DNA from 3 places in the Mesorhizobium sp. M4B.F.Ca.ET.058.02.1.1 genome. Region 2 is predicted to be linked to each of the others. Evidence: predicted binding sites of a transcription regulator. Region 2 holds the regulator's gene; each other region holds the start of a gene.
What was found. The regulator LexA, encoded in region 2, represses DNA repair genes until DNA is damaged. The targets are predictions, from matches to a motif close to TGTTCNNNNTGTGTTCNG.
Positions count from the first base shown of each region.

Region 1: EJ073_RS24790 (helicase-related protein) is a predicted target of LexA. The motif match lies at 8,052-8,069, and genes of this name have one in related genera.
Region 3: uvrA (excinuclease ABC subunit UvrA) is a predicted target of LexA. The motif match lies at 8,487-8,504, and genes of this name have one in related genera.

Region 1 is NZ_CP034450.1:5,102,945-5,113,402, forward strand. It holds gene EJ073_RS24760 (amino acid ABC transporter substrate-binding protein) at 147-920, shown strand; gene EJ073_RS24765 (ABC transporter permease subunit) at 1,087-1,767, shown strand; gene EJ073_RS24770 (amino acid ABC transporter ATP-binding protein) at 1,764-2,534, shown strand; gene EJ073_RS24775 (CarD family transcriptional regulator) at 2,596-3,177, opposite strand; gene fdxA (ferredoxin FdxA) at 3,608-3,946, opposite strand; gene EJ073_RS24785 (RNA-binding S4 domain-containing protein) at 4,095-4,481, opposite strand; gene EJ073_RS24790 (helicase-related protein) at 4,494-7,886, opposite strand; gene phbB (acetoacetyl-CoA reductase) at 8,612-9,337, opposite strand; gene EJ073_RS24800 (acetyl-CoA C-acetyltransferase) at 9,456-10,458, opposite strand, start outside.
Region 2 is NZ_CP034450.1:714,666-725,123, forward strand. It holds gene EJ073_RS03565 (LpxI family protein) at 1-25, shown strand, start outside; gene lpxB (lipid-A-disaccharide synthase) at 15-1,181, shown strand; gene gltA (citrate synthase) at 1,228-2,556, opposite strand; gene gltX (glutamate--tRNA ligase) at 2,739-4,163, opposite strand; gene EJ073_RS03585 (ComEC/Rec2 family competence protein) at 4,266-6,725, shown strand; gene lexA (transcriptional repressor LexA) at 6,719-7,453, opposite strand; gene glp (gephyrin-like molybdotransferase Glp) at 7,570-8,775, opposite strand; gene moaC (cyclic pyranopterin monophosphate synthase MoaC) at 8,775-9,272, opposite strand; gene trpC (indole-3-glycerol phosphate synthase TrpC) at 9,275-10,087, opposite strand; gene trpD (anthranilate phosphoribosyltransferase) at 10,092-10,458, opposite strand, start outside.
Region 3 is NZ_CP034450.1:1,006,272-1,016,729, reverse strand. It holds gene urtC (urea ABC transporter permease subunit UrtC) at 1-683, shown strand, start outside; gene urtD (urea ABC transporter ATP-binding protein UrtD) at 688-1,434, shown strand; gene urtE (urea ABC transporter ATP-binding subunit UrtE) at 1,505-2,200, shown strand; gene EJ073_RS05165 (hypothetical protein) at 2,625-2,798, shown strand; gene EJ073_RS05160 (GGDEF domain-containing protein) at 2,818-3,969, opposite strand; gene EJ073_RS05155 (DUF72 domain-containing protein) at 4,083-4,889, opposite strand; gene EJ073_RS05150 (GNAT family N-acetyltransferase) at 4,918-5,382, opposite strand; gene uvrA (excinuclease ABC subunit UvrA) at 5,417-8,338, opposite strand; gene EJ073_RS05140 (PhzF family phenazine biosynthesis protein) at 9,116-9,904, shown strand; gene EJ073_RS05135 (hypothetical protein) at 9,967-10,251, opposite strand; gene EJ073_RS05130 (ATP-dependent Clp protease proteolytic subunit) at 10,320-10,458, opposite strand, start outside.

The DNA.
Region 1 (10,458 bases), 2.1 Mb from region 2:
TAGGCCGTTTCTGGTACGAGTTGGAGAATCTCGTTTCTGGAATGCCATATTTTTGAAATCTGGTTCCTTATGTCGCGCATCTCTATCTGTCAGTTTCCGGCTCTTACACCGCGCCGGGGCACCGGCCAAAACGGGATCACAGAAAAATGAAATGGCTTAAATCGCTCATCATCGCCGGAACGCTGCAGGCTCTGGCGGTCACCGCCGGGCATGCCGGCGCCAATCTCGATCAGATCAAGCAGGCCGGCGTCATCAAGGTCGGCACGGAAGGCACCTATGCGCCCTTCACCTATCATGACGCCTCGGGCGCGCTGGTCGGCTTCGACGTCGAAATCGCCAAGGCGGTCGCGGACAAGCTCGGCGTGAAGGTGGAATTCCTCGAAGGCAAGTGGGATGGCCTGATCGCCGGCCTCGACGCCAACCGCTACGACGCCGTCATCAACGAGGTCGGCATCACCGACGCGCGCAAGGCCAAATATGATTTCTCCGATCCCTACATCGCCTCCAAGGCGGTGCTGATCGTGCGCGGTGACGACACCGAGATCAAGACCTTCGCCGACCTCAAGGGCAAGAAGGCGGCGCAGTCGCTGACCTCCAATTACGGCAAGCTCGCCGAGATCAACGGCGCCGAGCTCGTCGGTACCGACGGCTTCGACCAGTCGATCCAGCTTCTGCTCACCGGCCGCGCCGACGCCACCATCAACGACAGCCTGTCCTTCCTCGATTTCAAGAAGCACAAGCCCGACGCCAATGTGAAGATCGCCGCGCAGGAAGAGAACGCCGACTATTCCGGCGTCATCGTGCGCAAGGGCGATCCGGAACTGGTCGCCGCGATCAACAAGGCGCTGGCCGACATCAAGGCGGACGGCACCTACAAGAAGATCGCCGACACCTATTTCGGCCAGGACGTTTCGCAGTAAATCCGCCTGATCGGGCCGCGAATCGGCCCCAGGACATCGGCGGGCCGTCTTTGACGGCTCGCCGATTTTCGCGTGATATGCGCCCGCAGTCTTCGCCGCAGCCGCACGTCGCGACGCGGGCTCTACCGACGCCTGTTCAGGCTGCATCTGGCAAGGAGAGGGCCCCGTGCCGCACTGGCTGCAATTAATGCTGGAATCGCTGCCGACCCTGTTATGGGCGGCGCTGATCTTCACCGTGCCGCTGACGCTTTTGTCGTTCGCCTGCGGCCTCGCCGCCGGGCTGGCCACGGCGCTGCTCAGGCTGTTCGGCCCAAAGCCGCTGGCGGCCGTGGCCCGCTTCTATGTCTGGATATTCCGTGGCACACCGCTCCTGGTGCAGCTGTTCCTGATCTTCTACGGTCTGCCCTCGATCGGCATTCTGCTCGATGCCTTTCCCGCGGCGCTGATCGGCTTCACGCTCAACATCGGCGCCTACACGTCGGAGATCATCCGCGCCGTCATCGGCTCGGTGCCGAAAGGGCAGTGGGAGGCGTCCTATTCGATCGGCATGACCTGGAGCCAGTCGATGCGGCGCACGATTCTGCCGCAAGCAGGGCGCGTCGCCGTGCCGCCGCTTTCCAACACCTTCATCTCTCTGGTCAAGGACACCTCGCTGGCGGCCGCCATCACCGTGCCGGAGATGTTCCAGGCGGCGCAGCGCATCGTCGCCACCACCTACGAGCCGCTGATCCTCTACATCGAGGCGGCGGCGCTCTACCTAGTGATGAGCTCGGTGCTGTCGGTGCTGCAGGCGCGGCTGGAGGTACGCCTCAACCGCTACGGCGGCTTCCTGGAGGCGAATGCATGATCGGCCTCGACAACATCGAGAAGCGGTTCGGCGACAATCTCGTCCTGAAGGGTGTCACCGTCAGCATCGAGGAAGGTAGCGTGACGGCGCTTGTCGGCCCCTCTGGGGGCGGAAAAAGCACTCTTCTGCGCTGCATCAATCTGTTGGAGATTCCAAGCTCGGGCACGCTGCGCATCGGTGAGGAGACGCTGCAGTTCCGTCCGGGGGTCAAGGTACCCGCCAGGGACATCCAGCGCATTCGCCTGCAGACAGGCATGGTGTTCCAGAACTTCCAGCTGTTCCCGCATCGCACCGCGATCGAGAACGTCATGGAAGGGCTGGTGACGGTGCTGAGATGGACGGCCGGCAGAGCCCGCGAACGGGCAATGGCCCTGCTCGAGAAGGTCGGCATGGCGCACAAGGCCGATGCCTGGCCGGCGACGCTGTCAGGCGGCCAGCAGCAGCGTGTTGCGATCGCCCGGGCGCTGGCGCCGTCGCCGCGTGTGCTGCTGTGCGACGAGCCGACCTCGGCGCTCGACCCGGAGCTCGCGCAGGAAGTGGTCGACGTGCTCGGCCAGCTCGCCCGGGAAGGCACGACCATGGTGATGGCCACGCACGATCTGAGGCTCGCCTCCAAGATCGCGCAGGAGGTGGTGTTCCTCGATGCCGGCGTCGTCGTCGAGAAAGGCCCGGCCTCGGTCGTGTTCGACAGGCCGGAGCGCGAGCGGACGAAACGCTTCATTGCCTCGCTGAGGCAGGAATCGCACAGGGAAACTGGCGGCGAGTAGCCTTCCGAAACAAAAAACCCGGCACGAGGCCGGGTTTTCTGAATTCGCGAAGGAAAAAAGCTCAGGCAGCTTCTTCCTGTTCGGCTTCCTCATTGTCGGCCTTGGCGCCGCGCTTCGGGCCCTTGTTGAGGTTGACCTCGATAAGGCGCACGGCCTCGGTCTCCGACATGCGGTTGACGGCAGCGATCTCGCGGGCCATGCGATCGAGCGCGGCCTCGTAAAGCTGGCGCTCGGAATAGGACTGCTCCGGCTGGTTGTCGGCGCGGTAGAGGTCGCGCACGACTTCCGAGATCGAGATCAGGTCGCCCGAGTTGATCTTGGCATCATATTCCTGGGCGCGGCGCGACCACATGGTGCGCTTGATGCGGGCACGGCCCTGCACAACCTTAAGCGCGCGGTCGACATAATCCTCTTCCGACAGCTTGCGCATGCCGATGGAGGTCGCCTTGGCGACCGGCACCTTGAGGCGCATCTTGTCCTTCTGGAAGTCGATGACGAACAGTTCCAGCTTGTGGCCGGCGACTTCCTGCTCGTCGATCGAGACGATCTGGCCGACGCCGTGCGCCGGATAGACGATGAACTCGCCGGTCTTGAAACCGTGACGCGCTGCGTTGGACTTCTTCTGCGGGGTGATCGTTGCCATTACGCCCTGAACTCCTTGTTGTAGCGCCGGCATGGCGGCGCCGGCTGAACTCGCGCGATCGGGATCGCCGACCGTTAGCCGCACAACAGATGAGCCCATCCGGAAAAGCCAGGGCAAGCACACCGCATAATTGCGACCGCCTGCCCCAGATCGCTCTGGTCCGGATTGAGAAGCTCACCTTTCAGTGATTTGGGGCGTTTGCGCCATAAATCGACGTTGTGTCACCGGCATGTTTGGCTGATGTAGCACAAAAAGTCGGAAGAATCAAGGTTTTGCTGCATTCGCGAAGGCCAAGCGCCGCCGCTGCCTGTCAAGGCAGTTCCTGTTTCATGCCCGTTACGTTACGTCACGCCGGCCGGACCGGCACCGTCACTTTTGATTTTGCGCATGATCCTTTCCGAAAATCGGAACCGATTTTCGGGGTCATGCGCTAGTCGCCTTCGCCGGGCTCGGCCGAGAAATATTTCTCGAACTTGCCGGTCTCGCCGTCGAAGTTTTTCGCGTCGGCCGGCGGTTCCTTCTTGGCGGTGATGTTCGGCCACTTCTCGGCATATTCGGTGTTGATCTGCAGCCATTTCTCAAGCCCCGGCTCGGTATCCGGCTTGATCGCGTCGGCCGGGCATTCCGGCTCGCAGACGCCGCAGTCGATGCACTCGTCCGGATGGATGACGAGCATGTTCTCGCCTTCGTAGAAACAGTCGACCGGACAGACCTCGATGCAGTCCATGTATTTGCATTTTATGCAATTGTCGGTCACGACATAGGTCATCGCAGGCTCCGGGACGTCCCATTTCTGCTGGGTTTTTTGGTGAGGTAACGCCTTTGCCGGTCGCTGGCAAGGGCGGCCATTCCTGACGGTGCCGTCGCGCCCGGAATGGAGTTGCAGAACCTCGATGCGGTTGAGATCGTTCCCGCCCTCAATCCTCGCCGAGCAGCCGGTCGGTTTCCCGCCTTTCTTTCTTGGTCGGGCGGCCGCTGCCGGCCTCGCGTAAAGCCGGAAGAGCGTCCGGAACGGCCTCGTCCTTCGGCGTGGGTTGCGGCGACATATCCTCATAGAGCAGGCGTGCCTCCTCGGCGGGGCCGCGCCTGGCGCCGGCGCCGAGCACTTTCCAGACCAGGATGCGCCGGTCCAGCGTGATGGTCAGCACGTCGCCGGGCCGGACAATGTCGGAGGCCTGCGCTGCTTTGTCGCGATTGATGCGCACGCGGCCAGCGACCACGAGCTTCGCCGCCAGCGAGCGCGATTTCACCGCGCGCGAGAAGAACAGCCATTTGTCGATGCGCTGGCGGGCATCGGTGACCATCGGACCCGCGGGCTACTTCTTCAGCTGGTCGCGCAAGGCGGCGAGCTTGGCGAAGGGCGAGTCCGGGTCGAAGCGCGCCGGCCGTTCGTCGCGCGGCTTGGCCTGGAAGGCAGGCTTGCCGGCTTGCGCGCCGCCCTTGCCATCCTGCCGGCCGCCTTTCCAGTCGGGCCTGCCGTCGCGGCGGTCGGGACGCTCGCCTTGCGGCCTGCCTTCGCGCCGCTCGCCAGCCTCGCCTGGCGGCCTCGGCTTGAACTTGGAGCGGTCGAAGCGCGGCTTGCCGGCACCGTCGCGCTGGTCGCGGCGCCCGTCATTCGGGCGTCCGCCCGGCTGGCCGGCCGCTTCGCCAGTTGCGTCGGACCGGCCGCCCTGCGCGGCCGGTCCGTTGCGCGGGCGATTGTCGCGGCGGTTGTCGTGCCGGTGGCGTGGGCGCTGCTCGAAACGACCCTGACGCCACAACAGGATAGGCTTCGGCTCCTCGGCCTCGGATGCCGTCTCGCCGGCTTCCGCAGTCGCGGCAGGCTGGGTGGACCCGTCGGCCGCCGCCGGCGAGTCCTCGGCCACCGGCTCTCCCGCTACGACGTCGACTTCCGCAGTCTGGGCTTCTGCCTCCGCCTCGGCTGCCGGAGCAGCGTCAGCTGGTTCTTCGGCGACGGCTTCCACCACCACCGGGGCCTCGTGCGTGGCTTGGGCTGGAGCCTCAAGCGGCTCTTCAGCGACCAGTCCGGTGACGGGTTCGGCCGAAACGTCGACCGTGGCTTCCGGCGCGACAGCGGCGTCCGGCCCAGGTCCAGAACCCTCGGCCGGTGTTTCGGCACCGGCTTCCGCAGCCGTGGCTGCGGCCGCTGCACCCATCTCGGCCTTTGCCGCCTCTTCCGCCGCAAGCTTGGCGGCGGCCGCCTCGCGCGCGGCACTGTCTTGCGCCTCGAGCCGCGCCTTGACCTCGGCTGCCGGCTTCGGCTCGGCGCGATAGCCGAGACCTTTGAGGATCTCTTCCATGTCGTCGGCGGTAGCGCCGAGGATCGACATCATCGGCGGCGTCACCATGAAGGCGTGGCCGTCATAGGCGCCGTCGGGACGCTGGCCCAGCTCCGGCTTCCAGTTGGTCGCGGGGCGGATCAGGTCGGCCAGCCGCTCGAGGATATCGACGCGCACCGCGCGGCGACCGAGATTGCGGTAGCCGGCGAGCTTGTAGAAGCTCTTGTCGAAGGCGGGATCGATGACCACCGAGGTGCGGCCCGACGCCAGCGCATGCACCACGTCGCCAAAGCCGGGCTTGTCCTTGCCGTCATTCTTCAGCGCCCAGAGAAGCGTCACCAGCCCGGCCGGCGCCGGCTTGACCAGCGCCGGCACGAAGACGTGGTAGGCGCCGAAGCGCACGCCCAGCCGGCGCAGCGCCGCGCGGCCCTCCTGGTCGAGCGACTTCATCTCCTCGGTGATGTCGCGGCGGTTTATGAGGCCGAAATGCTCGACGAGCTGGAAGGCGATGCCGCGACCGATGCCGGTGAGCTGCTCGGCATTCTTCAGGTCGACCAACGGCTTCAGCAGCGACTCGATCTGGAAATTGACAAAGCGCTCGGCGCGCGCCGCCACCTTGTCGCGGGCCGGGCCGGTGAGCTGCTCGTCGGCCAGCAGCACGAGGCGCGGCTTCAGCGGCTCATCGCCGGCAACCAGCGTGCCGATCGGCGCGCCGATCCAGCGCAGCGTTCCGTCGGAGCCGAGCGCGAGATCGCCATTGGCGCAGGCGCCGAAGCGTTCGGCGCGCGTTTCGAACTCGGCGGCAAGCGCCTTTTGGGCAGCCGTGCGTACGGCCTTGGCATCCTCGCCGCCGGCGCTCTGGTCGGCGGTGAAGCGGAACCCCTGCAACTCGCCGACATGATGGCCTTCGACGAGGACGGTTCCGGTAGGGCTTATTTCGGCTTCAGGCATTGTATTTTCTCTAAGGCGCCGCATGAGGACGGAAGTCCTGCGGTCTACGAAGCGTTTCGTCAACCGCTCATGCAGCGCATCCGACAATCTGTCTTCGATTTCGCGCGTCTTTTCCTGCCAGTGTGCCTGATCGGCCAGCCAGCCAGGCCGGTTGGAGACAAAGGTCCAAGTACGAATCTGGGCGATGCGGTGCGAGAGCGTGTCGATATCGCCATCGGTCGTGTCGGCGCGGCGGACCTGCTCGGCCATGTAGTTCTCATCGACATGGCCGCGCCTGGCGAGGTCCATGTAGATCGACGCGATCAGGTCGGCATGCTGGGCCGGTGCGATCTTGCGGTAGTCGGGCAGGGCACAGGCTTCCCAGAGCAGCGCGACGCGCCTGGCATCGGTGGCGAGCGAGCGGATCTCCTCGTCGCGCGACAGATGCTCCAGCGCCTGCGCATCGACCGCCGGCAGGGCGCGTGTCAGGCCCTCCACCGGAGCGTTGGTCTCGATCGAGCGCTTCAGCGCGTCGAGGCTGGAGAAATCGAAATCGGCGGTGCGCCATTGCAGGACCTTCACCGGATCGAAGTCATGGCCCTCGATCTTCTGGACCAGTTCCTCGTCCAGCGGATCGACCTGGCCGGTGACGCCGAACGTGCCGTCGCGCAGGTGGCGGCCGGCGCGGCCGGCGATCTGGCCGAGCTCGGCCGCGGTCAGGTTGCGGTATTGGTAGCCATCGAACTTGCGGTTCTGGGCGAAGGCGACGTGGTCGAGGTCGAGGTTGAGCCCCATGCCGATGGCGTCGGTGGCGACAAGGTAGTCGACGTCGCCCGACTGGAACAGCGCCACCTGCGCGTTGCGGGTGCGTGGCGAGAGCGCGCCGAGCACGACGGCGGCACCGCCCTGCTGGCGGCGGATCAGCTCGGCGATGGCGTAGACCTCGTCGGCTGAGAAGGCGACGATCGCGGTGCGCCGCGGCAGGCGGGTCAATTTCTTCGAGCCGGCATAGGCCAGGTGCGACAGCCTGGGCCGCGTCACCACCGAGATGCCCTTCAGGAGGCGCTGCAGGATGCCGTGCATGGTGGCCGCGCCGAGCAGCAGCGTTTCCTGGCGGCCGCGCAGATGCAGGATACGGTCGGTGAAGATGTGGCCACGCTCGAGGTCGCCGGCAAGCTGCACCTCGTCGATGGCGACGAAGGCCGCATCGGTCTCGCGCGGCATCGCCTCCACCGTGCAGACCGAATATCTGGCGCCCGCCGGTTGGATCTTCTCCTCGCCGGTGATCAGCGCCACCTTGTGGACGCCGACCTTCTCGCAGACGCGCGCATAGACCTCGCGCGCCAGGAGCCTGAGCGGCAGGCCGATGACGCCGCTCTCATGCGCCACCATGCGCTCGATGGCGAGGTGGGTCTTGCCGGTGTTGGTGGGTCCAAGCACGGCCGTCACGTCGCGGCCGGAAAGGATCAACGGCTGGGGGTGTTTCGGCTGGACGTTCATCGGCCCGGAAATAGACTTTCTGCCGCTCGTAGTCGGGGGCGCGCCGGCGATGGCGCGTGTGACAGCCGACACATAGGGATTTCGAGCGCGAAGCGAAAGCGGAATGTTCCGCCGTCGGTCTCCATGGGTCGCGTGGGGGGGCGAAATCCGCTCCCGATTAACGGTTGGAACGAGTCTGGAACGAATCGGCGACGAATCGCTGACTCGCCGAAGTTCATGGTTTGTTCATGGCTACATGTGGATTTTTTGACGATGAGTCTCACCATATGCTGAATCGCTTGATTGGCCCGTTTCATGCAGGACGAACGCGAGTCGCGCGTCGCCGTTAACCTTTGCCGATGAACGACCGACGTTGTTCGTCTGGCCTCGGCCAAGATTATGAAATTCTTGACGTTTCCTAACGGGCCTTAATCTTTCGGGTACGTTTCTCGGCCCTCGGCGTTAACGTTCCGGCCCAAAGCCGGAACGAATCGGCGACGAATCAGCGATGTCGGGATTTTCTTGGTTTGTTCACCCCAACATGTTGTGTCGCAGGGAGGTTTTCCACCGAGAATCCACAGGTTGGGCACATGCTTTTGCACAGGCCGCGCGCGAGCCATTAACCTTTGCGTGCCGGAGCGGGGCAAAGGCGTCGCGCGAGGGGCCCGCACAGCGGAGAGGTGACAAACAAAACGGGCCGGTTTCCCGGCCCGTTTTTGTCGATGTCTATTTCTCGGCGCGGGGCGTCAAACGAAGTACTGGCCGCCATTCGCGGTGATGGTCGAGCCGGTGATGAAGCCGGCCTCGTCGGAAGCGAGGAAGACGACGCAGCGCGCGACTTCTTCCGGCTCGCCGAGCCGGCCCACCGGGATCTGCGGGATGATGCGCTCGTTGAGCACCTTCTCGTCGATTGCCCTGACCATCTCGGTGGCGATGTAGCCGGGGCATATGACGTTGACGGTGATGCCGGCGCGGGCGCCCTCTTGAGCCAGCGCCTTCGAGAAGCCGATGTCGCCGGCCTTGGCGGCGGAATAGTTGACCTGGCCGGCCTGGCCCTTCTGGCCGTTGATCGAGGAGATGGTGATGACGCGGCCGAACTTGCGGTCGCGCATGCCGCCCCACAGCGGATGCGTCATATTGAAGACGCCGGACAGGTTGGTGTCGATGACCTCTTTCCACTGCTCGCGGGTCAGCTTGTGGAACATGGCGTCGCGAGTGATGCCGGCATTGTTGACGAGCACCGAAACCGGGCCGAGATCGGCCTCGACCTGCCTGATGCCGGCAGCGCAGGCGTCATAGTCGGCGACCGACCATTTGTAGACCGGGATGCCGGTCTCGGCCTTGAACTTCGCGGCCGCCTCGTCATTGCCGGCATAGTTCGCCGCAACCGAATAGCCGGCCTTCTTCAAAGCGATCGATATCGCCGCGCCGATACCGCGCGATCCGCCCGTGACGATTGCTACCTTACTCATGCAGTTCCTCCCTTTGGTCGGAAGAGCGAATAGGGAGTAGCGAATAGCGAGTAGGGATCTGATATCCCGTCACGTCATTCTACCCTATTAGCCACTCCCTATTCGCTATTCGCTAAGTTCAGAGCGCTTCCACGCACATGGCGACGCCCATGCCGCCGCCGATGCAAAGCGTGGCAAGACCCTTCTTGACGCCGCGGCGGCGCATCTCGAAGACCAGCGTGTTGAAGACGCGGGCGCCGGAGGCGCCGATCGGATGGCCGATGGCAATGGCGCCGCCATTGACGTTGACGATCGACGGATCCCAGCCCATGCCCTTGTTGACGGCGCAGGCTTGTGCGGCGAAGGCCTCATTGGCCTCCACCAGGTCCAGGTCCTTGACCGACCAACCGGCCTTATCCAGCGCCCGCTTCGAGGCCGGAATCGGGCCGGTGCCCATGATCGCCGGATCGACGCCGGCGGTCGCCCAGGAAGCGATGCGGACCAGCGGGGTGATGCCGCGCCGGGCGGCTTCGGCCTCGCTCATCAGCAGCGCGCCGGCCGCGCCGTCATTGATGCCGGAGGCATTGGCGGCGGTGACCGTGCCGTCCTTGTCGAAAGCGGGCCTAAGTTTGGTCATGGCGTCGAGCGTCGCGCCGTGGCGGATATATTCGTCCTGGTCGACGATCGTATCGCCCTTCTTGCCCTTGATGGTGAAGGCGACGATCTCGTCCTTGAACTTGCCGGCCTTCTGCGCGGCCTCGGCCTTGTTCTGCGAAGCCAGCGCGAACTGGTCCTGGTCGTCACGGGTGATCTGGAACTGGCGCGCGACATTCTCGGCGGTATTGCCCATGTGATAGCCGTTGAAGGCATCCCACAGCCCGTCCTTGATCATGGTGTCGATCATCTTGTAGTCGCCCATCTTGACGCCGGCGCGCAGATGCTGGGCATGCGCCGAGAGCGACATCGATTCCTGGCCGCCGGCGACGATCACCTTGGCATCGCCGGTGGCGATCTGCTGCATGCCGAGCGCGATCGCGCGCAGGCCCGAGCCGCAGACCTGGTTGAGGCCCCAGGCGGTGGTCTCCTTGGGCAGGCCGGCGTTGATCGAAGCCTGGCGGGCAGGGTTCTGGCCCTGGGCGGCG
Region 2 (10,458 bases):
CGAGGAGCCGGCTCATGGCCAATGACAAGCCGCTGAAGATCGCCGTCGTCGCCGGCGAGGAATCGGGCGACATGCTTGGCGCCGACATCGTCGCGGCACTGAAGCGGACGACCGGCCGCGATGTTCAGCTTATCGGCATCGGCGGCCGGCATCTGCAGGCGCTCGGGCTTAAGTCCCTGTTCGACGGCGGCGAGATCGCGCTGATGGGCTTCAGCGCTATCCTGCGCGACCTGCCGCGGCTGATCAGGCGGATCGGCCAGACGGCAAGCATGATCGCCGCCGAAAAACCCGACTGCCTCATCACCATCGACAGCCCGGATTTCTCGCTGCGCGTGGCGAAGAAGGTGCGGGCCGCCAACCCGTCGATCCCGATCGTCCACTATGTCTGCCCGAGCGTCTGGGCATGGCGGCCGGGCAGGGCGGTGGCGATGAAGCCCTATGTCGATCATATCCTTTGCATCCTGCCCTTCGAGGTGAAGGCGCTCGCCCGCCTTGGCGGCCCGCCCGGCACCTATGTCGGGCATCGCCTGGCGCGGGATCCGGGCGTGCTTGGCGCCGCCAAGGCGCAGGGCCTGCCGCGGGACCTGGCGGGGGATCGCGTCAAGACGCTGCTGGTGCTGCCGGGTTCCCGACGTGGCGAAGTGCGCCGGCTGATCGAGCCGTTCGGCAAGACGATGTCGATCCTGCGCCAGCGCGGGCATCGCCTGCGTCTGCTCTTGCCGACGGTGCCGCATGTGGCCGACCTGGTCAGGGCTTCGGTCGCCAGTTGGGACGACAAACCGGAGATTGTCGTCGAGCCGGAACGCAAATGGCAGGCCTTCGGCAAGGCTGATGCCGCGCTGATCGCCTCGGGGACAGTATCGCTCGAGCTGGCCCTGTCGGGCGTGCCGATGGTGTCCTGCTACAAGCTCGATCCCGTGGCGCGTCTGGTCATGCCGCATCTCATTTCCGTCTGGTCGGCGCTGCTGCCCAATCTGATCTCGGACCGGACCCTCGTTCCGGAGTTTTACGACCAGTATGTCCTGCCGGAGAACCTCGCCAGGCAACTGGAGACGCTATTTTCCGACACCGGCATGCGCGCCTGGCAGAAGGACGGTTTCGCCGAGATCGCGCTGCGCATGGCAACGGACAGACCGTCCGGCGATATCGCCGCCGAAGTCGTTCTCCGGCACATCAAATAAAAAGCGCCCTTGCGGGCGCCTTTTTGATCTGTTCGCTCGGGCGCGATCAGCGCTTGGCGATCGGCACGTAGTCGCGTTCCGCGGCACCGGTGTAGAGCTGACGCGGCCGGCCGATCTTCTGGTGCGGATCCTCGATCATTTCCTTCCACTGCGCGATCCAGCCGACGGTGCGGGCAACCGCGAACAGCACGGTGAACATGGTGGTGGGGAAGCCCAGCGCCTTCAGCGTAATGCCGGAATAGAAGTCGACATTCGGGTAAAGCTTCTTCTCGATGAAGTAGGCGTCGGTGAGCGCGATCTTCTCCAGCTCCATGGCGATGTCGAGCAGCGGATCATCCTTGATGCCGAGCTCGCCCAGCACCTCATGCGCTGTCTTCTGCATGATCTTGGCGCGCGGATCGTAGTTCTTGTAGACGCGGTGGCCGAAGCCCATCAGCCGGAACGGATCGTTCTTGTCCTTGGCGCGGGCGATGAATTCCGGGATGTGGTCGACATGGCCGATCTCGCCCAGCATGTTGAGCGCCGCTTCGTTGGCGCCGCCATGCGCCGGGCCCCAGAGGCAGGCAATGCCGGCCGCAATGCAGGCGAAGGGGTTTGCGCCCGAAGAGCCGGCGAGACGAACCGTCGAGGTGGAGGCGTTCTGCTCGTGGTCGGCGTGCAGGATGAAGATGCGTTCCATGGCGCGCGCCAGCACCGGATTGATCTTGTATTCCTCGCAGGGCACCGCAAAGCACATGTGCAGGAAGTTGGCGGCGAAGTTCAGCTCGTTCTTCGGATAAATGAAGGGCTGGCCGATGTGGTACTTGTAGGCCATCGCCGCGATCGTCGGCATCTTGGCGATGAGCCGCATCGAGGCGACCATGCGCTGGTACGGATCCGAGATGTCGGTCGAGTCATGATAGAAGGCCGAGAGCGCGCCGACCACGCCGCACATGACGGCCATTGGATGCGCATCGCGGCGGAAACCGGTGAAGAAGCGCGACATCTGCTCATGCACCATGGTGTGGCGCGTCACCCGGTAGTCGAAGTCGTCTTTCTGCGCCTTGGTAGGCAACTCGCCATAGAGCAGCAGGTAGCAGACCTCGAGGAAGTCGCCATGCTCGGCGAGCTGGTCGATCGGATAGCCGCGGTGCAGCAGGATGCCGGCGTCGCCGTCGATGAAGGTGATGGCCGACTCGCAGCTGGCCGTAGAGGTGAAGCCGGGATCGTAGGTGAAGGCGCCGGTGGTGCTGTAGAGCGAGCCGATATCGATGACGTCAGGCCCGACGGAACCGCTTCGCACCTTGAACTCGTGCGTCTTGCCGGCGAGCTCCAGCTTGGCGGTCGACCCGTGCGGTTTGGCGCTCGGTTCCAGTTTCGTTGCAGCTTCGCTCATTAGCAAACTCCTTTTTGTTTCCTCATGCCGGCAAGGCAAATCCTGCAAACGACACGTCGAAATCACCGGAATGCGCGTACTCGCCACCGCATTTTAGGAGGTGCGTGCCAGATTGGGCCAAGGCCTAATGTTGCACTGCGAAACGCACCTTTCAATGCCAATCTTTTTGGGCCAGTTCGCTCCTAATCGATTTGATCCGCGATGCGCGCCAGGCTTTCCTCGCGGCCGAGCACGGCAAGCACATCGAACACGCCGGGCGACGTGCTCCGGCCGGTCAGCGCGGCCCGCAGCGGCTGCGCCACGGCGCCGAGCTTGTGGCCGCCGGCCTGGGCGAACTCGCGGATCGCTGCCTCGGCGGCCGCGGCCGTCCAGTCGCCGGGAACCGCCGTCAAAGCCGCATGGGCGCCGCGGAGGACGGCGCGCGCCTCGCCGGAAAGCAGCGCCGCCGCCTTTTCGTCGACCGGCAACGGCCGCTCGGCAAACAGGAAGCCGGCGCCGTCGACCAGTTCGACCAGCGTCTTGGCGCGCTCCTTAAGCCCGGGCAGGGCCGCGAGCAACTGCGCCTTCTTCTTGTCGTCGAGCCGGGCGGCGAGCGCCGGGCCGCCTTCGAGATAGGGCAGGGTGGCGACGAAGATGTCGAACAGCGCATGATCGTCCATCTTGCGCATATGGACGCCGTTCAGCGCCTCGAGCTTGGCGAAGTCGAAGCGGGCGGCGCCCTTGTTGACGTCGCCGATGTCGAACCAGCCGATCATGTCTTTGATCGACATGACTTCGTCGTCGCCGTGGCTCCAGCCGAGGCGGGCGAGATAGTTGAGCAGGGCCTCCGGCAAGTAGCCCATCGAACGATAGGCCTCGACGCCGAGCGCGCCGTGCCGCTTCGACAGCTTGGCGCCGTCGGCGCCATGGATCAGCGGGATGTGCGACATCGAAGGCACATCCCAGCCCATGGCGTTGTAGATCACCGTCTGGCGCGCGGCGTTGGTCAGATGGTCGTCGCCGCGGATGATGTGGGTGACGCCCATGTCGTGATCGTCGACGACGACGGCGTGCATGTAGGTCGGGTTGCCGTCCGAGCGCAGGATGATGAAGTCGTCGAGGTCCTTGTTGGGAAAGCGCACCTCGCCCTGCACCCGGTCGTGCACGACGGTCTCGCCCTCGGCCGGCGCCTTGATGCGGATGGCGCCCTTGATGCCGGGCGGCGCCTCGGACGGGTCGCGGTCGCGCCATTGGCCGTTATAGCGTGGCGGCAGGCCCTTGGCGCGCGCCGCCTCGCGCATCGCCTCGAGCTCCGCAGGCGTCTCATAGCTGTAATAGGCCTTGCCCAGGCGCACGAGCTCCACGGCCACCTCGCGATGGCGCGGCGCGCGCTCGAACTGCGAAACCGCCTCACCGTCCCATGAGAGGCCGAGCCAGGTTAGTCCGTCCAGGATGGCAGCGGTTGCCGCCTCGGTGGAGCGCTCGCGATCGGTATCCTCGATGCGCAGCAGCATCGTGCCGCCGGAGTGCCTGGCATAGAGCCAGTTGAACAGCGCCGTGCGCGCTCCGCCAATGTGCAGGTAGCCTGTCGGCGAGGGGGCAAAACGGGTGACGACCTTGTCGGACATGGCACTCTCAGGCTGGCATAGGAAGCGGGCGTGATTGCGCGGACTTTCGCGCTTCGCGCGTTCATGTAGCATAGGAGGTCTGGGGCGCAAGGGGCAGACCCGATGGCTGGACGAGGCCGGGGCACGGTGGAGGGCGAGGGGACGACAGCTGGCGTCAGCGAGCGCCTGCTGTTTGCCGACACAGCGCCTGTCGAAACAGCGCCGGTTTGGCTTCCGGAGTCGCGTCCGGCCAAAGAGATTTTGCCGCCTGATGGCGGCGGATTCCGCCCGGCCTCGCCGACGGCAACCATCACGCGGCTCGGCAAGCAGCTTGGCCGCGTCTCATGGCCGGCGTTTCATCGCAGCATCGGCGCCGCGGCCACGACCGAGCTTGATCGCGGCATCGGCTTCCTGCTGGTGCCGGTGTTCCTGGCTGCCGGCGTGATCTTCTATTTCTCGCTGAACGCCGAGCCGGACCTATACAGGCCGCTTGCGGCGGTGGCGCTGATGGCTGTCTGCGCGCTCGTTTCGCGCCCACGGCCAAGGACGCATCTGCTCTTCATGGCGGCGTTCTTCTGCGCCTTGGGCTTTCTCGCCGCAAAGGTCGAGACCTGGCGCGCTGCGACACCGATGCTCGGTTCCGAGATCCAGACCCGCCTGACCGGCCGGCTCGTTAGCCTGGAGGAAATGGAGAACGGCCGCGTCAGGCTGACGATCGATGTGATCTCCACCGCTCACCCAAAGCTGCGCTACGCGCCGGAGCGGGTCCGGCTTTCGGCACGGAAAGTACCTGCTGATATGACAGCCGGCTCGCTGCTTACCGGCTATGCAAGGCTGCTGCAGCCGACCGGCCCGGTGCGACCCGACAGCTACGACTTCTCCTTCGACAGCTATTTTTCCGGTATCGGCGCCAGCGGCTTTTTCCTTGGCAATCCAAAGACAATCGCCAGCGAAGATGCGCCGCCCTCGGCGCGCCTGGCTTCCACGATCGAGAAGGCGCGGGAGAGCATCGCCAACCACATCCGCGGCCAGGTCGGCGGCCCGGAGGGCGAGATCGCCGCCGCACTGATAGTCGGCGTGCGAGCGGGCATCCCCGATGAGATCAATGAGGCGATGCGGCGCACCGGCATCTATCACGTCATCTCCATCTCGGGCCTGCACATGGCGCTGGTCGCCGGCACCATCATGCTCTTGCTGCGCGGGGCCTTCGCGCTGTTTCCCGACTTCGCATCGCGCCGGCCGGTCAAGAAATATGCCGCCGCAGCCGCACTCGTCTCGATCGCCGCCTATCTCGTCTTCTCCGGCATTGTGGTCGCGGCCGAACGCAGCTTCATCATGCTGGCGGTGATGCTTGTCGCCGTGTTGTTCGACCGGGCAGCGCTCACCATGCGCAATCTGGCGATCTCGGCCATCGCCGTCATCCTGGTGTCGCCGCACGAAGTGGTCGGCCCGAGCTTCCAGATGTCCTTCGCCGCCACGGCTGCCCTGGTCGGCGCCTATGCCGGCTGGGCCGACTATCGCGCCGACAGGACGACCACGCCGCCGCCGAAGCGATCGTTCCTTCGCTTTACGTCGCGCAAACTGGCGATGGGGATGGGTGGCCTTGCCATGACCTCGATCATCGCCGGCAGCGCCACGGCGCTCTTCGCCATCTGGCACTTCCAGCGCGTTTCGCCACTCAGCCTGGTCGCCAACCTGGCCGTCATGCCGATCGTTTCGGTGGTCATGTTCCTGGGGGTCGCCAGCGCCCTGACTATGCCGTTCGGCCTCGACTGGCCATTCCTGTATCTGATGGGCAAGGGCCTGACCGCGATGATCGCGATCTCTGGGTGGATTTCCGAACGCTCGCCGGTCGATGCCGTCGGGCTGATCTCCATCCAGTCGGTGCTTTTCGTGACGATAGCGCTGGTCATCGCGACCATGGCCACGACCTGGCTGAGACTTGCGGCGATCCCCTTCGCTCTGGCGGGCCTGCTGACGGTTTCCAATACCCGCACGCCCGATGTGCTGATCTCGGAGGATGCGCATCTGGTGGCGATGCCGATCGGAGGCGGCGAGCTCGCCGTCAACCGGGTGCGGTCGAACGAATTCACCACCGACAATTGGAAACGCGCGCTGGTGGCCGAGACCATCGTCGAGCCGGAGACCTTCGAGACAGGGGATGCACGCTTCGACATCGATCCGCTCGACCTGCCGCCGGGCTCGCCATTTTACTGCAGGGACGGGCTATGCCTTGCCCGACATCCGTCAGGCGCAATCGTGGCGCTCGCGGAAAACCGCAAGACGGCGCGGCCGGCCTGCGCCTTCGCCGACCTGATCGTCATCGACGACGCCACCGCCTACAGTCCCTGCTGGAATTCGCTGGCCCTCGTCGTCACCAAACGTCAGCTCGCCCGCTCCGGCAGTGCCGCCGTCTTCTTCGATCCGCAATCGGCGAGCGCGCAAGCAACAATCCGCTACGCGGTCGAAAAGCCCTACCGGCCATGGCACGAGCAGCGCAAATACTCTCGCGAGGCGAGGGGACTGCCGCCTTACCAGAGACCCGAAAAACCGGTGGTCAAACTGGCGCCGTCGGCTCAGTAGCGCCGGATCAGGCCGACCAGCTTGCCTTGCACCTTGACCCGGTCAGGGCCGAAGATGCGGGTCTCATAGGCAGGGTTGGCAGCTTCGAGCGCGATCGATGCGCCCTTGCGGCGGAAGCGCTTCAGCGTCGCCTCTTCCTCGTCGACCAGCGCCACAACGATCTCGCCGGGGCTCGCCGTGTCGGCGTTGCGGATGATGACCGTATCGCCGTCGAAGATACCGGCCTCGATCATCGAGTCGCCCTTGACCTCCAGCGCATAATGCTCGCCGCCCGAGATCATGTCCGGGGGCACCGAGATCGAATGCGTCTGGTGCTGGATGGCGTCGATCGGCACGCCGGCGGCGATGCGGCCCATTACCGGGATCGACACCGCCGACACAGCGTCGTCGTCATTGCTGGGGGTACGCGACGGCGACGCCGGTTTGATTTGCCGACCGAGATTGCCCTGTCCCAGGCTTCCCTGGATGACGCTCGGCGAAAACTTCTTCGCCGCATTGAGACCGGGCGCGATCGAGTCAGGCAGGCGCAGCACTTCCAGAGCACGCGCCCGGTTCGGCAGCCGGCGAATGAAGCCGCGCTCTTCCAGCGCCGTGATCAGCCGGTGGATGCCCGACTTCGAGGCGAGATCGAGCGCCTCCTTCATCTCGTCGAACGAGGGCGGAATGCCGCTTTCCTTCAGCCGTTCATGGATGAACATCAGGAGTTCATGTTGTTTGCGCGTCAGCATGGCGGCCCCCACGGGTTCTGAAACCAGAATCAGAAAAACAAACCCAGAACAAACACTATCTGTTCCAGTTGTGTTCCGCAACCGTTTAAAGTTTAATGAATGCGTTGACGTTTTGTTCAGCGTAGCATCAGCACGCGGCAAGCGTCGCCTGCGGCTGCAGCCGGGGCGAAGGGCTCCCGCACGACAAGGCCGTTGGCGTCGGCGAGCATGCGCAGCATCGAGGAGTCCTGGATGCCGAAGGGGGTGGCAACCATTGAGCCGGCTTCTTCGCGGACCACGGCGCGCACGTAATCCTGCCTGAGATCATTGGCCTGCATCGCCGTGCCCAGGCGTGCCTCGCGCAGGTCCTGCCGGAAGTCGCGGCCACCGAGTCGCGCCAGCAAGGGCTTCAGGAACAATTGCGAGCAGACCAGGCTGGCGACAGGGTTGCCCGGCAGGCCGATACAGCGCGTGCGCCCCATCCGGCCGAACATCAGCGGCTTGCCCGGGCGCATGGCGATCTTCCAGAAATCGAGCGTCATGCCTTCGCCGGTCAGCACGTCGTGGATCAGATCGTGGTCGCCGACCGAGGCGCCGCCCAGCGTGACGATGACATCGGCCTGCTGCTCGACGGCCTGCCTGACCAGCGCGGCGATCGCTTCCTTGCGGTCGGCGGCGATGCCGAGATCGAGCGCGCGGGCGCCGACCGACTGAGCGGCGGCGGCGACGCCATAGGCGTTGGACGAAATGATCTGGTCGGGACCAAGCTCGCTGCCGGGCGGCAGCAGTTCGTCGCCGGTGGCGATGATGGCGACCAGCGGCCGCTTCACCACGCTCAAACACGGATGGTTGGCGGATGCCGCCAGCGACAGTGCCGCGGGATCAAGCAGGCGGCCCCTTTCGAGCAGCACATCGCCTTGCGCGAAATCGAGTCCGACACGCCGGATGTTGCGTCCTTGCGCCGTCGGCTGGGTTACCTCTACCGTGCCGCCGCCCAGGTCCCTGACATTCTCCTGAATGACGATGGTGTCGGCGCCTTGCGGCACTGGCGCGCCGGTGAAGATGCGCACGGCTTGCGACGGGCCGACGCTGCCTTCGAAGCCGCGGCCGGCCGGCGCCATGCCGATCACCGAAAGCCGCGCCGGCACGGATGCCACGTCGGTGGCGCGCGTCGCATAGCCGTCCATGGCGGAGGCGTTGAAGGGCGGTTGCGTGCGCAATGCCACCACGGGCTCGGCCAGCACCCGGCCGGCGGCGTCGATCAGCGCGACGCTCTCACTGGCCCGCGGCGCCGCTCCATCCAGCAGGCGCTCGAGCGCCTCGGCGACAGGAACCAGCGCCATCAAGCGCCTTCCCCGCGCCCGGCCGCCTTGTAATCGCCAGACTTGCCGCCGGTCTTCTCGACCAGCCTGATGCCGGAGATCACCATGGCGCGGTCGGCGGCCTTGGCCATGTCGTAAATGGTGAGGCAGGCGACGGAGGCCGCCGTCAGCGCCTCCATCTCGACGCCTGTCTTGCCGGTGACGCGGGCGAGCGCCGTGACCTTGAGGCCAGGCAGGGACGTGTCCGGCTCGATGTCCACCGAAACCTTGGTCAGGAGCAGCGGATGGCAGAGCGGGATCAGTTCATGCGCGCGTTTCGCCGCCATGATGCCGGCAATGCGCGCGGTGCCAAGCACGTCGCCCTTCTTGGCATCGCCGGCAAGGATCATCTCCAGCGTTTCGGCGCGCATCGAGACAAAACCCTCGGCGATCGCGGTGCGCACCGTCTCGGCCTTGTCGCCGACGTCGACCATGTTGGCTTCGCCCGAAGCGCCAAGGTGGGTGAGGGAGGTCGCCATGGTCAGAGCGCCTCGGCTGGCGCCTTGCCCGTGAGCAGAAGCTGCGTTGCGGCGGCCACATCGGCTTGCCGCATCAGGCTCTCGCCGACCAGGAAAGTGCCGATCTTGCACTTCTCCAGCCTGCGGCAGTCCTGATGCGTGAAGATGCCGCTTTCGCTGACCAGCAGCCGGTCGGCCGGCACCATCGCCGCCAGCCGCTCCGAAACGTCCAGGCTGGTCTCGAATGTCCTTAGGTCGCGGTTGTTGATGCCGATTAGCCGCGAGGAGAGCCGGAGCGCCCGCTCCATCTCGGCCTCGTCATGCACTTCGACCAGCGCATCCATGCCGAGTTCGAAGGCCGCAGACTCGAGCTCGCGAGCCATCGCGTCGTCGACGCTCGCCATGATGATTAGGATGGCGTCGGCACCCCAGGCGCGGGCCTCGAACACCTGATAGGCGTCGAACAGGAAATCCTTGCGAAGCGCGGGCAGGACAACGGCGGCGCGGGCGGCGGCGAGGAATTCCGGCGCACCCTGGAAGGACGGCTCGTCGGTCAGCACCGACAGACAGGCGGCGCCACCTTTCGCGTAGGCCCTGGCCAGCGCCGGCGGATCAAAATCGGCGCGGATCAGCCCCTTGGACGGGCTCGCCTTCTTGATCTCGGCGATCAGCCCGAAGCTGCCGGCCGCGCGCCTGGCTTCGAGCGCGGCAAGAAAACCGCGCGGCGCCTCGGCGCCATCTGCCCGCGCCTTGATCTCGGCCAGCGGCACGCGCCGCTTCGCCGCCGCGATCTCCTCGCGCTTGTAGGCTTCGATCTTGCGCAGGATGTCGGACAAGGCTCTACCCGTTCGAAATTTCGACCAGCCGGCCGAGCACCTGGAGCGCCCGGCCACTGTCGATCGCTTGCGCAGCGCTCGCCATGCCGTCGGCCAGCGTTGTTGCCTTGCCGGCCACCACCAGGCCGGCACCGGCATTCATCAGCACGGTGTCGCGATAGGCGCCCGCGGCACCTCCCAGCATATCGCGCAGCGCCTTGGCATTGTAGGCCGCGTCGCCGCCGCGCAACTCGTCCTTGGTATGGCGCTTCAGGCCGACCGCCTCGGGGGTGAGCGCGAAGGTGCGGATCTCGCCGCCGGCAAGTTCCGCCACCTGCGTCTCGCCGGTGGTGGTGATCTCGTCATAGCCGTCGCCGTGAACGACCCAGGCG
Region 3 (10,458 bases), 290 kb from region 2:
TGGGTTTCGGCGGCAACAACGGCCTGACCGACTTCAAGGACATTCTCGGATTCAACGTGCAGGCCGACGCAACGCGCTCGGCGCTGTTCGCGGCCAGTGCCGTGACCCTGGCGCTTGCCGTTCTCCTGACCTCGGCGATCGTGCGCTCGAAGTACGGCAAGCTCCTGATGGCGGTGCGCGATGCCGAAAGCCGCACCCGCTTCCTTGGCTGGCGCGCCGAGAACGTCAAGCTGTTCGCCTTCACCGTTTCGGCGATCTTGGCCGGCATCGCCGGCGCGCTTTACGTGCCGCAGGTCGGCATCATCAATCCCGGCGAGTTCGAGCCGTCCAACTCGATCGAGGTGGTGATCTGGGCGGCCGTCGGCGGGCGTGGCACCATTGTCGGCCCGATCGTCGGCGCACTGCTCGTCAATGCCGGAAAATCCTGGTTCACCGGCGTGCTGCCGGAATTCTGGCTGTTCGCGCTGGGCGGCCTGTTCGTGGCCGTAACCCTGTTGCTGCCCAAGGGCATCGTCGGCATGTGGGACAGCTGGCGCAGCAAGGCCAGGGCGTTGCGCACAGCCTCGCTCGCGGCGGATGTCGGCAGCGATCCGCAAGAGCCGCAGCCGAAGATCGTGCGCTCGGCGGCGAGGACGCCCGGTGCCTGGTCCGCCGCCAAACCCGAACCGCAGCCGGCGGAGTAGGGCGATGTCCAAGTCGAACACAATCCTCTATCTCGATGGCGTCTCGGTCTCCTTCGACGGTTTCCGCGCCATCAACAATCTGTCGCTGGTGCTCGACAAGGGCGAGATGCGGGCGATCATCGGCCCCAACGGCGCCGGCAAGACGACGATGATGGACATTGTCACCGGCAAGACGCGGCCGGACGAAGGCGAGGTCTTTTTCGACGGCCAGGTCGATCTCACCCGGCATGACGAGGCCGAGATCGCCATGATGGGCATCGGCCGGAAATTCCAGAAGCCGACCGTCTTCGAAAGCCACACGATCGAGGAGAATCTGATGCTGGCCCTCAAAGGGCCGCGCTCGATCTTCCCGGCGCTGTTCCATCGCCGCTCTGCAGCGGAAGCGCGGCGCATCGACGACATACTCGGCATCATCCGTCTCGGCGATAAGCGCGCGGAGCTGGCCGCCAGCCTCAGCCACGGCCAGAAGCAATGGCTGGAGATCGGTATGCTGCTCGCGCAGGACCCGAAGCTGCTGCTGGTCGACGAGCCGGTCGCCGGCATGACCGATGCCGAGACGGAGGAGACGGCGCGCCTGCTCAAGGATATCGCGCGAGATCATTCAGTCATCGTCGTCGAGCACGACATGCATTTCGTGCGCGAGCTCGGCGTCAAGGTCACCTGCCTGCACGAAGGCTCGGTGCTGTCCGAGGGCTCGCTCGATTTCGTCTCGGCCGACGAGCGTGTCGTCGAAGTCTATTTGGGGCGTTGAGCATGATCTGGCGGGTCTCGTTCCACCGTTTCGACCTTTCCTTCCTCAGGCGCTGGAGAAGGCGCTGACCATGCTCGAAGTTTCCAACGCCACGCTGCATTACGGTGCCGCCCAGGCGCTGCGCGGTGTTTCGCTGAAGGCCGGCGCCGGCAAGATCACCTGCGTGCTCGGCCGCAACGGCGTCGGCAAGACCAGTTTGATGAGATCGATCGTCGGCCACCACCGGCTGACGAGCGGAAGCGTTGCCTTCGAGGGGAAGGCGCTCGACCGGAGCGCGGCGTATGACCGCGCCCGGTCGGGCATCGCATTCGTGCCGCAAGGCAGGGAGGTCTTCCCGCTGCTGACGGTACGCGAGAATCTGGAGACCGGCTTCGCGCCGCTGAAACGGGCCGACCGCAACATCCCGGCGCATGTCTTCGAGCTGTTCCCGGTGCTGAAGCAGATGCTCGGCCGTCGCGGCGGCGATCTCTCCGGCGGCCAGCAGCAGCAGCTCGCCATCGGCCGGGCGCTGGTGACGCGGCCGAAGCTGCTCGTGCTCGACGAGCCGACCGAAGGCATCCAGCCCTCGATCATCAAGGACATCGGCCGCGCCATCCGCTACCTGCGCGACCAGGCCGGCATTGCCGTGCTTCTCGTTGAGCAGTATCTCGACTTCTGCCGCGAGCTTGCCGACGAGGTCAACATCATGGACCGCGGGCAGATCGTCCACACCGGCCCCGCTGAAGACCTCGATCGCGCGGATGTCCGGAAGTTCCTGACGGTGTAGCTCGCCTTCGTCATTCTTGGGCGTGCCAAGGAGCGAAGCGACGCGGCGCAGATCCAAGGATCCATGCCGTGACATCGGCGGAAGATTGCGGCGGTCCAGAATAAAAACCGTTCAACCTCGCTCCTGCCATCCTAGAATCTGCACCTTTAGTAGCGCTTCCAAGTAACGGCAGGGATCCTTGGGTCTTCGCTCCGCTTCGCGCTGGCTGCGGCCAAGGATGACGAAGTCATTGACGGCTCTGGCGTGTTTAATACCGCATGCTAGTCTTTTCTTGGCCTTGGTGAGTCGGCCGCTTTCCGTACCAGTCGCGAATGAGGGGGAAGGTGCTGGCCGGCCGGCAAGTTCCACGCAAGCAAGCAAGCCTAGCTTTCCCCGCAGTGATTGTCGGTCAATGCGTCCAAACAATCTTGCCAGGGGGAAGGCGATGGAGCGTTTTGTCGAAGACTACCAGAAGCGACGCCTCACCGAGCGCGTCGACATCATCACCGCCATCAACATCCTGCGGTCGCAGGGCTACGATCGGGACGAATTGATCGGCGAAATGACCAAGGTTTTCTATGTCGACCTCGATGCCTACAACGAGGTGATGGCGCACTGAAGCGAAGGCAGGCCGGGCGCTAGCTCGCTCGCCGCAGCGTCGCGGCAAGCACGCGGTTGCGGCCGCCGCGCTTGGCGGCATAGAGCGCCTTGTCGGCGGCGCTGAGCACCTTGTCGAAGCTGATGCCGTCCTGGCTGCCGAAGGCGTAGCCGGCGCTGACCGTGCAGGACAGCGGGCGCGTCTCGGTTTCGATGTGGCGCGCGGCGAAAGATGCACGGATGCGCTCGGCGGCGAACTCGACCTTCTCGGGCAAGGTGCGCTTGAGCACCAGCGCGAATTCCTCGCCGCCCAGGCGCGCGGCGGCGTCGGTCGGCTGAAGATTGGCCGCGAGTTCCTCGGCGAACACTTTCAGCACCGCGTCGCCGGCGGCATGGCCGAACTCGTCGTTGATCGCTTTGAAGCCGTCGAGGTCGAACACCACCACCGCCATGAAAGCGCCGACCGGCGCCTCGCCATGCAGGTCGAACAGCGCGCGCCGGTTGAGCAGGCCGGTCAGCGGATCGGTGAGCGCATTGCGCCGGTGATGCTGCGCCAGCCGCCCCTGGTTCAGCGCCAGCGACAGCCCGCCGATGCCGGTCATCGAGGCGATGACGATGATGAGGCTGAGATCCTCGGCCCAGTTGCTCGGCGCGTGGCCGAGCACCAGCCTGCCGTCCCAGGCCAGCACCGCCGCGCACAGCACGAACGAAGCCGCGGTCAGCGAATAGAGCAGGGCGACACCCTGCAGCGGCGCAGGCGCTTCCTCCCGCCCGCGCCAGTATTCATGCGCCGTCGCGAACAGCAGCAGGCCGGCAAGGAAATTCTCCAGCATGAAGCCAAGCCCGTCATAGCCGAGCGCCATGGGCGGCAGCGCCAAAGCGAGCGAAATGCCGGCGCCCACCAGGACGCGCGGCAATGGCGAGCGCCCTGTCCTGAACTGGTGGGCGGCACCCAGCATCACCGAAAAGCCGAGCAGCAGAAGTGCCAGCGTCAGAACGCCGAGGACAGGCCCAGGGGCTTCGATATAGGCGTCATAGACGAACACCTCGCCGACGATCACCAGCACGCTGATGGCCCAGGTCAGAAGGAACCTGTCGGAGCGGGCGGTCAGCCATGTGCCGAACAACGTCATGCTGAGGCAAGCGGCGGAAAAGCCGACCGCCAGCAGCATTGAATTGTAGTCGAGCAGCATGCCCTGTCCTTGCCGGCGGCGGCGCCAGAGTCTGCTCTGGCGTCGGCTATTAGTGCCGCAAGGAAGTGTCGATACCGTTACGATATCCGCGAAGATACCGAGATTTTGCCGCGTCAGCCCGTCACGCGCTTCATCAGCGCCATGGCGCCGAACGGTGCGCGCACCTTGCCCTCGGTGATGAAATAGGCGAACACGTCGCGCGGCTTGACCGGCGCGTCGGTCTTGGCATCGGCGCGCGGCAGGTCTGCCGGCTGCTTGCCTTCCGCCCAGGTTTTTACGCGCGCCGCCCACTCATCCAACGCCTTCGGCGTGTAGCAGTCGGGATTGTCGTCGCTGCCGGTCTGCAGCCGCGCATAGACGAAATCGCCGGTGACGTCGGCAATCCGAGGATATTTGGCGTGGTCGGCATAGACGATCGCCGCCTTGTACTTGCGGGCCAGCGCCGCGAATTCCGGCATGATGAAACTGTCGTGCCGGACTTCCAGCGCGTGGCGCAGTGCGACGCCGTCCTGCTTCTCGGGGAGCAGCTTCAAGAAGGCTTCGAAATCGTCCGCATCGAACTTCTTCGTCGGCGCGAACTGCCACAGGATCGGGCCGAGCTTGTCGCCGAGCGCGGCAACGCCGGAGCCGAGGAAACGCATCATCGACTCGCCGGCTTCGCCCAGCACACGACGGTTGGTGACGAAGCGGTTGCCCTTCAGCGAATAGACGAAACCGTCAGGCGCCTCGTTCGCCCATTTGACGAAGGTCGGCTCCTTGAAGCTGGAATAGAAGGTGCCGTTGACCTCGATGCTCGGCACCTGCCGGCTGGCGTATTGGAGTTGCTTGGCCTTGGACAGCTTGTCAGGATAGAAAGACGTGTCCCACGGCTCGAACGTCCAGCCGCCCATGCCCGAGCGGATCGTTCCTTGGCTGGCCATTGTCATCCTCCCAGTTTCAAAAAGGCTATCAGGCGGCTTGGTCGACCGGCTTGACCATGTCGACCACAATCCATCCTGGCCGGTAGGGGTGGGCCCGGCGACCCGTTTCCCGGAAACCATAGGCCGTATAGAGCGCGATGTTCCGCGCCATCCGCGAATTGGTGTAGAGCCGCACCTCCGGCAGACCCCATGACTGTGTCTGCTCGTCAGCGAAGTCGAGCAGCGCGATGCCCAACTTCTTGCCTTGAAACGCAGGCGACACGGCCACGCTGAAGATCATGACATGGTCGGCATGGCGCTCGAGCACGATCAGCCCGGCAAGCTCAGCGCCGCCCTCCAGCAGCCAGACCTCGCCGCGCTCGATGCGTGGCGCATAGTCTTCCGTGACCGGCATAGGCGGCGCGCCGAGCAGAGCGGTGTAGGGCGCATAGGCGGCGGTGGTTAGCGCGACGACGGCGGGGAGATCCGCCGCAAGCGCCTCTCTGAATGTCATTCAAACGCTCTCCAGGCACTGACGATTTGCGCACTCACTCCGCCGCTTCGCGCTTGCCTCCAGGGCGCCGCTCCAGCAGTTCTTTGAGGAACTGGCCGGTGTAGCTGCGCTTCTCGCGCACGATCGCTTCCGGTGTGCCGGAGGCGACCAGTTCGCCGCCGCCGTCGCCGCCTTCGGGGCCGAGGTCGAGCACCCAATCGGCGGTCTTGATGACCTCGAGATTGTGCTCGATGACCACCACCGTGTTGCCCTGGTCGACCAGCTCGTGCAGCACTTCCAAGAGCTTGGCGACGTCGTGGAAGTGCAGGCCGGTGGTCGGCTCGTCGAGGATGTAGAGCGTTTTGCCGGTCGCCTTGCGCGACAGTTCCTTGGCGAGTTTTATCCGCTGCGCCTCGCCGCCGGACAGCGTCGTCGCCTGCTGGCCGATATGGATGTAGCCGAGGCCGACCTGCTTCAGCGTCTCCAGCTTGTCGCGCACGCCGGGAACGGCAGCGAAGAAGTCGACGCCTTCCTCGACCGTCATGTCGAGCACGTCGGCGATCGACTTGCCCTTGAACAGCACGTCGAGCGTCTCGCGGTTGTAGCGCTTGCCGTGGCAAACGTCGCAGGTGACGTAGACGTCGGGCAGGAAGTGCATCTCGATCTTGATGACGCCGTCGCCCTGGCAGGCCTCGCAGCGGCCGCCCTTGACGTTGAACGAGAAGCGGCCCGGCTGATAGCCGCGCGCCTTGGCTTCCGGCAGACCCGCGAACCAGTCGCGGATCGGCGTGAAGGCGCCGGTATAGGTGGCGGGGTTGCTGCGCGGCGTCCGTCCAATAGGCGACTGGTCGATGTCGATGACCTTGTCGAGGAACTCCAGCCCCTCGATGCGGTCATGCTCGGCCGGATGTTCACGCGAGCCCATAATGCGGCGCGAGGCCGCCTTGAACAGCGTCTCGATCAGGAAGGTCGACTTGCCGCCGCCCGACACGCCGGTGACCGCGGTGAACGTGCCGAGCGGGATTTCCGCCGTGACGTTCTTCAAATTGTTGCCGCGCGCGCCGACGACCTTGATGCGCCGGTTCTTCTTCGCTTCGCGGCGCATGGCAGGCGTCGCCACTTCGAGTTCGCCGGACAAATATTTGCCGGTGATCGAGGCCGGCGTCGCCATGATCTGCTGCGGCGAGCCCTGCGCGATGATCTCGCCGCCATGGATGCCGGCGGCCGGGCCGATATCGACGACATAGTCGGCATGCAGGATGGCGTCCTCATCATGCTCGACGACGATCACCGTGTTGCCGATGTCGCGCAGGTGCTTCAGCGTGTCGAGCAGGCGTGCATTGTCGCGCTGGTGGAGGCCGATCGACGGCTCGTCCAGCACATAGAGGACGCCGGTGAGGCCCGAGCCGATCTGCGACGCGAGCCGGATGCGCTGGCTCTCGCCGCCCGACAGCGTGCCGGAATTGCGCGAAAGCGTCAGATAGTCGAGGCCGACATCGTTGAGAAAGCGCAGCCGCTCGCGGATCTCCTTCAGCACGCGCACCGCAATCTCGTTCTGCTTGTCGTTGAGCTGCGCCGGCAATTCGGTGAACCATTGGTCGGCCTTGCGGATCGACTGCTCGGTCACTTCGCCGATGTGTTTTCCCGCGATCTTCACCGCCAGCGCCTCCGGCTTCAGCCGGTAGCCGCTGCAGGAGGGGCAGGGGGTCGCCGACATGAAGCGCTCGATCTCCTCGCGCATCCAGGCGGATTCGGTCTCCTTCCAGCGCCGGTCGAGATTGGGGATGACGCCCTCGAAGGTCTTGGTCGTCTTGTAGGAGCGCAGACCGTCATCGTACTGGAAGGTGATCTCGCGCTCGCCGGTGCCGTGCAGGATCGCCTCCTGCGCTTCGGCGGAAAGATCCTTGAACTTGTCGCCGAGCTTGAAGCCATAGGCCTTGCCCAGCGCTTCCAGCGTCTGCGCGTAATAGGGCGAGGTCGACTTCGCCCACGGGCTGACGGCGCCGTCGCGCAGCGAAAGGTTCTCGTCGGGCACCACCAAATTGGCGTCGATGGCGCGCTGGCTGCCGAGGCCGTCGCAGGTCGGGCAGGCGCCGAACGGATTGTTGAAGGAGAACAGCCTGGGCTCGATCTCCGGAATGGTGAAGCCCGAAACCGGGCAGGCGAATTTCTCCGAGAACAGGATGCGCTCATGCGTCTCGTTCTTCGACTTGTTGACCGAATCCTCACCAGTCAGGCTGGCGTCGAGCGGCCTGTCGGCGAATTCGGCGACGGCCAGGCCCTCGGCGAGCTTAAGCGCCGTCTCAATGGAATCGGCAAGTCGCGTCGCCAGGTCGCCGTGCACGACAATGCGGTCGACAACCACGTCGATGTCGTGCTTGTACTTCTTGTCCAGCGCCGGCACATCGGCGATCTCGTAGAAGACGCCGTCGACCTTGACGCGCTGGAACCCCTTCTTCTGCAGCTCCAGCAGTTCCTTGCGGTACTCGCCCTTGCGGCCCCGCACGATCGGCGCCAGCAGAAACAGGCGCGTGCCTTCCTCCAGCGCCAGCACGCGGTCGACCATCTGTGAGACCGTCTGGCTCTCGATCGGCAGGCCGGTGGCCGGCGAATAGGGAATGCCGACGCGCGCGAACAGAAGCCGCATATAGTCGTAGATCTCGGTGACGGTGCCGACCGTCGAGCGCGGATTCTTCGACGTCGTTTTCTGCTCGATGGAGATGGCGGGGGAGAGCCCGTCGATCTGGTCGACATCCGGCTTTTGCATCATCTCGAGGAACTGGCGGGCATAAGCCGACAGGCTCTCGACATAGCGGCGCTGGCCTTCGGCATAGATGGTGTCGAAGGCGAGCGACGACTTGCCGGAACCTGACAGGCCGGTCATGACGATCAGGCTGTCGCGCGGCAGATCGAGATCGACGTTCTTGAGATTGTGTTCGCGCGCCCCGCGAATGGAAAGGTATTTATGGTCGGCCATCGCCGGTCGCCGCCTCAGGTCTGGAATTTGCTGGAGTGGCGGGGTTCCCCGGCCATCCCCTATGTAGGTAGTTTTCCCGCCACGTCGAGAGACGCCACAACACTCGACAGAAGCGTTTAACCGTCTTTCGCGCGGGCGGGCAAGCGGAAAGAACAAAGGCCGAACACGCTCCTGACAAAGCGGTGTGGAAATCCCGCCCCGACCTGACCTAGACGTAACCTCCCGGTGATCACATTTTCCGTTAATCGGCTTTTCAACGGTTGACGTCTCCGACTCACGGGAGCAGTGTCCGGGGGTCAACGGAGCCGGCCGTCTTTCGATGGCCTCGCCACCCAAAGGTGGCCTGCGAGACGCCGCAGGCTTTGCGATTTGCGCTTCGGACGACAATTGTCGCAACGGACCCAGGAGCGGAGCATGACGCCACCGGACAGTCCCTTGAGGCTCCACACGATGATGGAGCCGCGGCGGGCATAAGTGCCAGGGCTTGGCGTGAGCGCTGCCCGACAAACCGTGACTTGCCGATTCCCAACAATCAGAGACCATAGTCGGATCGTCGGCTGAACGCCGCGGAGCATCCGAAATCAAACGCCGGCAGAACACTCCCGGCAAAAGTTGGATTTCAGATCCATGAAAGCCCCGTCAGACTGTAGAAGCAGCGGCGGGGCTTAAATTTGCGCCAGCGATGGCACTCGGTGCCGATGGCGCACCCGTCCTACGTCAACGTCGACCGATACATGGCGCGATTGGTGGGCCGTGAGTTCAATCCATCTCAATCCCATGCGTACACCCATCTTCCAGCTCGATGCCTTCGCTCACCGGCGATTTGCCGGCAATCCCGCCGCGGTCATGCCGATGGGCAGCTTCCCGGACGACGCGGTGATGCAGGCCATAGCCGCCGAAAACAATCTGGCGGAGACCGCGTTTCTCGTTCGCGAGGGGAGCGACTATCGGCTTCGATGGTTCACGCCCGTCACGGAAGTGCCGCTTTGTGGACACGCGACGCTTGCGAGCGCGGCGGTCGTGATGGAGCGGCTCGAGCCGGGTCGTCAGTCGGTCGTGTTTCATTCGAAGAGCGGGCCGCTCGTGGTTACGCGTGTGAATGCGGGCTACGTGTTGAACTTTCCGGCGCGCCCGTCGGAGAAAGCCGCGGCGGTCCCGCCGGGGTTCGCGCATGCCCTCGGCGTCGAACCTGTTGAAGTCTGGGTGAACGCGTTCAACTACATGGCGGTGCTCGACAGCGCGAGCACTGTGCGCTCACTTACGCCAGACATGGCGGCGATTGCTCGTCTGGACCGACCCGGTGTCATCGTGACGGCAGCAGGTGATGAAGCGTACGACTGCGTCAGCCGGTACTTCGCTCCAGCGAAAGGAGTTCCTGAGGATCCGGTGACCGGCGCCGCGCACTGCATGCTGGTGCCCTATTGGGCTCCGCGCCTCGGCAAGACAGAGTTGCGTGCGTATCAGGCATCGAAGCGAGGCGGGGAGATCACGTGCCGCGCGGTTGGCGAGCGTGTCGAGCTCGAAGGGCAGTGCGTGTTTTATCTCGAAGGCGAAGCGGAGATCTGATTTCAGCGGCTGGCGGCGCTCGCATTCCACGACGCGGCGGCAGCGCCGACGTTCAAAGCACCTTAATGGCTCGGCGGCCTGATCCCACCCGTCGCCATGTCGATGGTTATGCTGCCGGAAATCCTGACATCGGTATCGCCGATCTTGAACTGGCCGTTGCCGCTGGCCGGCAGCGCGTCCTCGGGCTCGGGCTGCGGGGCGGGCTTGGCGATGCGATAGTCGCTGCTCACGCCGGGCAGAGCAGCCTTCTGTGTCGAACTGTCATCGGCGAAGGCGGCGCCCGCCAACATGCTCGCGGTCGCGAGGGCGACGATGCGCAGGAGTCTGGACGAACGCTTGCTGGTCATCGCCGGACTATATTGGCGGCGCAGAAGCGATGCCAGACCGCACGCGATCACTTTGCCGCGTGCCGGCCTCATGCCGCCTTCTTGCGGGTGTCGTAGACATGGTCGACAAGACCCCAGGCCTTGGCCTCCTCGGCGGTCATGAAATAGTCGCGGTCGAGCGTGCGCTCGACCTCCTCGTAGGTGCGGCCGCAATGATGAGCATAGAGC